Regions from separate parts of the Virgibacillus salidurans genome, predicted to be linked through region 2. Evidence: a T-box and tRNA genes for the amino acid it is inferred to sense, from the RefSeq annotation. Region 2 holds a T-box; the other holds one or more tRNA genes.
What was found. The T-box of region 2 lies ahead of tyrS (tyrosine--tRNA ligase). A T-box ahead of a tRNA ligase gene usually reads a tRNA of that ligase, here a tRNA-Tyr.
Positions count from the first base shown of each region.

Region 1 (3,421 bases), 1.8 Mb from region 2:
AAATCGCCATGTGATGAATGAAAAATTTCCAGAAGCGGAAATGCGGATAATCATATGGTAATTCAGGTGTCATAAGTGCCAAGAAAGCAGGGACGAATCCGATAAAAAATGTGATGGTGATTAATTTCTTATTATGCGTAACGAGGGCGATGGCTCCGGTGATGCCGGCTATGCCACATAAATGCAGTGGCATATGATCGCGTAAATTCCATATGCCATTAGCAGCTGTCCACACTTGATAAGATAACTCTGAAAGGATTAATAAAACAAAAAGAGTCCATCTTATGAAGTTGTATGTAGATGGGTTAGTTAGAATTCTTTTATATGTTAGTAAAAGAGTGATAAGCCCGACAAAATATATAATTAGCACCGTAATATGACTGGAACCAAAAGCAATAAAGGGCTCTCCATGTATATCACTGAACCATTCTTTCATTAGATTAACCTCCCCATATAGAGAAAAGGGCCTGCTACTGCATGCAAGCAGACAGGCGCCCTGATAAAATTTATCCACCGATGATATGGTATCCGGAATCTACATGCATGACTTCGCCGGTTACGCCTCTGGAAAGTTCGCTCATGAAAAATAATGTTGCATCGCCAACTTGATCCTGATCCACATTTCGACGTAATGGGGCTTTTTCTTCAATAATTCCTGCTTTCTCGTTGAAGCCTGATACTCCTTTGGCGGATAAGGTGCGTATTGGGCCTGCAGATACTGCGTTAACGCGAATGCCATACTTTCCGACATCTTCTGCTAAATACCTCACACTAGCTTCCAATGATGCTTTTGCAACACCCATGACATTGTAGTTTTTGATGACGCGTTCTGCTCCCAGGTATGTTTGGGTAACAATACTGCCGCCTTCTGTCATTAACTCTTTGGCAGCCCTAGTGACAGCTGCAAGTGAGTACGCGCTGATTTCTTGCGCCAATAAGAATCCCTCACGTGAAGTGTCTGCAAATTCACCACTTAATTCATCCCGATTCGCAAAAGCAACCGCATGTACAAGCCCGTGAACAACGCCAATTTTTTCCTTGATTTCATCGAAAGCTTGATTAATACTTTCGTCGCTCGCAACATCACAGGAAACAATTAATTTTGGTTCGATATCATTTTGTTCAAGAAGCTTGGTTAGTTTTTGATAGGATCGCTCCTGTCTATTGGTGAAAATTAAATTCGCACCTGCGTTATGTAATGATTTCGTTATCCCCCAGGCAATGCTTCGTTCGTTTGCAACTCCCATTATAATGATGTTTTTTCCTTCTAATAAACAAGACATAAGTAAACCTCCAATTGATTTTCTTTTATCTATTATAACTTAATTGGTTTCTTTAGAGAAATCGAATTTTAGATTAAAATAAAGAACTTTTATCCCTGAGAAAAAATTATTTTAAAAAAATCTCTTTTCCCCTTTACAAAGTTTGCCGGATTGGTTATAATACAATTCGTCGGTTTACGACAAATATATGAATACGCTGCTTCATGGCCCGTTGGTCAAGTGGTTAAGACACCGCCCTTTCACGGCGGTAACACGGGTTCGAATCCCGTACGGGTCACCAACAATAGCCGGCCTAGCTCAACTGGTAGAGCAACTGACTTGTAATCAGTAGGTTGGGGGTTCAAGTCCTCTGGCCGGCATCATTTTTTATTTCAATTGAATTTGATGTATAAATCAATTATATCTGTCAAGACTATCGGAGGGGTAGCGAAGTGGCTAAACGCGGCGGACTGTAAATCCGCTCCCTCAGGGTTCGGGAGTTCGAATCTCTCCCCCTCCACCATTTCTATTTTTGGGCCATAGCCAAGCGGTAAGGCATCGGGTTTTGATCCCGTGCACCCCAGGTTCGAATCCTGGTGGCCCAGCCATTTTTTTATTTTAAGCGAAATTATTCAATACTCGACGTTACATAAAACTTACGAGCAAGATCTCATCCATAATGAGCAGCTCGCCAAATCATGAGCCATTAGCTCAGCCGGCAGAGCATCTGACTTTTAATCAGAGGGTCGGAGGTTCGATTCCTCCATGGCTCACCATGATTTATCATTCTAAAAAGCAACATTATATTGCAATCGAACATAAACAAGGTAGTCGTAACAATAGGCAACCTTGTTTATTTGCATTTTGGGTGTTTTTTTTACATAATAGATAGAGTAATTTTGTTTCGGAAAGGGATTATAAGAATAGAAAAACAATTGCCATTAGGGCATTAATAACTAAAATAACTTTTCTAACCACGAAATAGGCATATACATGTTATAATTTTATTCTAAGCATGTTTTATATTAAAATGTAAATAGATCTTTTTTAAACAATGACGCTATACAAAAGGATGATATGGGTATGAAAACCTCCAGAATTCCTGGTTTTTATAATATGACTGTTGATGAGCGAAGGAAATTATTGCAAGATATGCATACATTTACAGATGAAGAGACTGCTGATTTATTTTCAAATGAGTCCCTGCCGGCAGATACTGCAGATAAAATGATTGAAAATGTGATTGGAACCTTTCCATTGCCACTCGGTTTAGGATTGAATTTCCTCATAAATGGGAAAGAATATGTAGTACCAATGGCGGTTGAGGAACCATCTATCGTAGCTTCAGCAAGCCATATTGCTAAAATCGTACGGGAGACGGGCGGTTTTACTGCTGAGGCTACGGATCGAGTTATGATTGGTCAAATTCAAGTAGTGGGCAGCCCTGATTTGGAGGCTGCCAAGAGCGCTCTTTTAAGCGAGAAGGAATCTTTAATAGAAGATGCAAATGCAGCCTATCCGAGCCTAGCAGCCAGAGGCGGAGGTGCCGAGGATTTGGAGGTTCGAATACTCAATGAAGGATCGGACTCTAAATACAGTCAAATGCTTGTGTTGCATGTATATGTTAATACATGTGACGCGATGGGGGCAAATATCATTAATACTATGGTGGAAGCCCTAGCCCCTACAGTGGAGGGCTTGACGAAAGGGAAAGTTTACTTGCGAATTTTATCAAATTATGCAGATAAATGCTTGGCACGTTCGCGAGTAGTGATTCCTCCAGATCTACTTCAAACGGATGATTTTTCAGGGGAAGAAGTCCGCGATGGAGTTGTACATGCTTATGAATTTGCAGCATCGGATCCATATCGCGCGGTCACGCATAATAAAGGGATTATGAACGGAATTGATCCAATTGTCATTGCTACAGGTAACGATTGGCGGGCGGTTGAAGCAGGCGCGCATGCCTATGCAGCACGAAGCGGCGAGTACAGTTCCATGACGACCTGGTCAAAGGACCCGTCAGGAAATCTTGTTGGTGAGCTGGAATTACCAATGTCTGTGGCTACGGTAGGTGGATCTACCCAGGTTCATTCCATGTCAAAAATTGCATATAGTATGTTGGATGTTAAATCGGCTCAGGAATTAGCCCAAGTTAT
Region 1 is NZ_CP074373.1:204,978-208,398, forward strand. Features, by position in the region: gene KFZ58_RS01155 (YwaF family protein) at 1-436, opposite strand, end outside; gene fabI (enoyl-ACP reductase FabI) at 507-1,283, opposite strand; tRNA gene KFZ58_RS01165 (tRNA-Glu) at 1,489-1,563, shown strand; tRNA gene KFZ58_RS01170 (tRNA-Thr) at 1,570-1,642, shown strand; tRNA gene KFZ58_RS01175 (tRNA-Tyr) at 1,701-1,785, shown strand; tRNA gene KFZ58_RS01180 (tRNA-Gln) at 1,796-1,870, shown strand; tRNA gene KFZ58_RS01185 (tRNA-Lys) at 1,963-2,038, shown strand; gene KFZ58_RS01190 (hydroxymethylglutaryl-CoA reductase, degradative) at 2,346-3,421, shown strand, end outside.
Region 1: it has a tRNA-Tyr gene. The T-box ahead of tyrS (tyrosine--tRNA ligase) is inferred to sense a tRNA for this amino acid. The anticodon was not compared.

Region 2 (3,421 bases):
AATACCACCATGCCTGATAAAATCAGTATCATATTTTATTTAATCATAGCTTACCATGTCAGCAACTCAGGCGACAATATATCTGCTAATTCACCATATATACAAAAAATTCTCTCTGATTCATCAATTTTCTATTCAAAACGTATTAAGAAGTACTTTTTCTTTCCGCGGCGGATAATGGTAAACGTATCTTCAATACGATCATCTGCCATTAGATTATATTGAAGATCTTGTTGTCTTTCCCCATTAATATAAATCGCCCCATTGTTGATATCCTCTCTTGCTTGTCTTTTTGACGAGGATATGGAAGCATTTACTAATAGATCAATTAAACCTGTTTCCTCATTTGATGCTTGATAAGTTGGGACATCTTTAAACCCTTGTTCAATATCACTTGCTGAAAGTTGCTTCAAGTCATCACTAAAAAGGGCTTGAGATATTTTTTGCGCTTGATCTAGAGCCGCTTGACTATGAACGTCTCTTGTCATTTCTTCAGCTAAACGTTTTTGTGCCACCCGGTTTTCCGGTTGGTTGATCACTTCATCTTCAAGCTGTTGTACTTCTTCTTCAGGAATAAAGGTGAAGTAACGCAAGAATTTCAACACATCACGATCATCCGTATTAAACCAGAATTGATAAAATTCATAGGCGCTTGTTTTTTCAGGGTCTAACCAAATAGCCCCACCTGCCGTTTTCCCGAATTTCGTACCGTCTGCTTTTGTGATTAAAGGGACCGTTAAACCGAAAACATTCGTTTCTTCATCTTCATTTTCCCTTGAACGACGAATCAATTCCATTCCGGCTGTAATGTTTCCCCATTGGTCACTACCACCGATTTGTAATGTGCAATTTTCCTGTTCATATAATTTGAGATAATCAAGGGATTGCAAAATCATATAACTAAATTCTGTAAATGTAATACCCTGTTCAATCCGTGCTGAAACAGATTCTTTTGACAGCATATAATTGATACCGAAATGTTTACCTGCGTCACGCAGAAAATCAATGACCGTCATACTTGCTAACCAATCATGATTGTTTCTGGCTACAACAGGATTTTCCCCTTTATCAAATTCAAGCAGTCCGGCTATTTGCTTCTCTACTTTTTCACTGTATTCTTTAACGATAGTATCTTCATTTAAAGATCTTTCACTGGTGCGTCCACTGGGATCACCGATCATTCCTGTGCCGCCGCCGACTAATGCAATCGGTTTATGACCTGCTTTTTGAAATCTTTTCAGCATCGTAATCGGCACCAAATGGCCTATATGTAGACTATCTGCCGTTGGATCAAACCCACAGTATAATGTCACCTGATTGGCTGATAAATGTTGCTTTAATCCTTCAAAATCTGTTGTCTGTTGAATCAAGCCACGCGTTTCTAAATCCTGCAAAATATCCATCCATTTCACACTCCATCATGATTTTTTTAATAAAAATAAAAAAACTCCCCCCTCTAAAAAATAAGGGACGAGTTTACACGCGGTACCACCCTTGTTGCACATTAATTGCCACTTGGGATTGTTATCGATGTTTTCCACCGTTTCTTTCGAAAAAGAAAATGCTCCAGATTGTAATTCGCCTGCAAATATATACTAGCTTACACCAGCCGCCAGCTCTCTATAATAGGGAAATGCATAACTACTAATTCCTTCTTCGCATATTTATTTATTATTATATATTCATACCATATTCTTATCTGAAAAGCAATACTTATTTTTCCCCTATATACCAAAAAGCAATTATGCTATAATTTAAACATGGTATGAGGGGAGGTTTTTACATGGATTTGAAGGAATTATATCATAAATATAAGAAAAAAATAAAGGAAGCTTGGCGTACCGGAGACATCCAACGCTCATCACGGATTACATATGATGTGTTTTGGAATGTTGTTTTATTCTTCCTTGTTATTGGAGTTATTGGTTTGTTTTTTGCTGGTGGCATTGGTGCAGGATACTTCGCCTCCCTTGTAAAGGATGAACCGGTAAGAAGCTATGAATCTATGGAACAGGACATATACAATTATGAAGAAACATCGGAATTATATTTTGCAGATGATGAGTATTTCGGTGACGTTCGTTCAGATCTTCATCGGGAAGAAGTTGCGTTGGAGAATATCTCCGAGACATTAATTAATGCAGTAATTGCTACCGAGGATGAATATTTCAGCGAACATGAAGGAATTGTCCCAAAAGCAATTTTTCGTGCAGTCGTACAAGAAGCAACAAATGCAGATAATCAAACAGGAGGAAGTACGTTAACCCAGCAACTTATTAAGAATCAGGTTTTAACAAATGAGGTTTCCTTTGAACGAAAAGCAAAGGAAATATTGCTAGCACTCCGTTTGGAACGTTTTTTTGATAAAGATGAAATTCTGGAAGCTTATTTAAATATCGTTCCATATGGTCGTGACGCCTCCGGTAGAAATATTGCCGGAATCCAAACAGCCGCGCAAGGGATATTCGGAATTGACGCAGACGAGGTTAACATAGCACAGGCAGCTTACTTAGCGGGACTTCCTCAAAGTCCCTCATCCTATACCCCTTTTTCCAATCAAGGTGGGCTAAAAAGTGAAGACGGATTACAAGCTGGGTTGAACCGAATGCAGTCCGTACTGAATCGGATGCTTGATGAAGGATATATTACGGAAACTGAATATGAAGAAGCAACTAATTATGACATTGTCTCAGATTTCTCTGAAGATTTTCAGTCACCTATCGAACAATATCCAGCTCTTACGTTTGAATTAGAGAATAATGCAAGAGAAATAATTATGGAAATGCTTGCAGAAGAAGATGGATATACAATGGAAGATCTTAATAATGATGCTACATTAAAAGAAGAATATGAAATGTTGGCTGATCGTGATTTACGAAACAAGGGATATCAAATTCATTCCACCATCGATAAGGATATTTATGATACGATGCAGGAAATCACCCAAAACTTTGATAACTTTGGACCTGACACGGTAACAACGGTCGAACTTGCTAACGGAGAAGAGACTGAGATCACACAGCAAGTGCAAGCAAGTGGGATATTGATAGAAAATAGCTCAGGCAGAATCATCAGTTTTGTTGGCGGCCGTGAATACAATGAAGATAACCAGTTAAATTATGCTACCAATGCTGTACGATCAAATGGCAGTACTATTAAACCGCTTCTCGTTTATGCTCCAGCAATGGAAAAAGGTTTGATTCAGCCTGGGTCCCCCGTTGCTGATATTGATCTACCGATTGGCCCACAAGGATGGGAGCCAAATAACTACAGTGGTACCCATTATGGTATAATCCCAGCTCGAAAAGCCTTGTATAATTCCTATAATGTTTCCACAGGCAGACTCTATAATCAAATGATTAATGACGATCCAGGAGAATATATAAAAAAGATGGGGATTACAACAATATCAGATGAAGAA
Region 2 is NZ_CP074373.1:2,269,836-2,273,256, forward strand. Features, by position in the region: gene tyrS (tyrosine--tRNA ligase) at 132-1,403, opposite strand; T-box leader at 1,464-1,666, opposite strand; gene KFZ58_RS11735 (transglycosylase domain-containing protein) at 1,784-3,421, shown strand, end outside.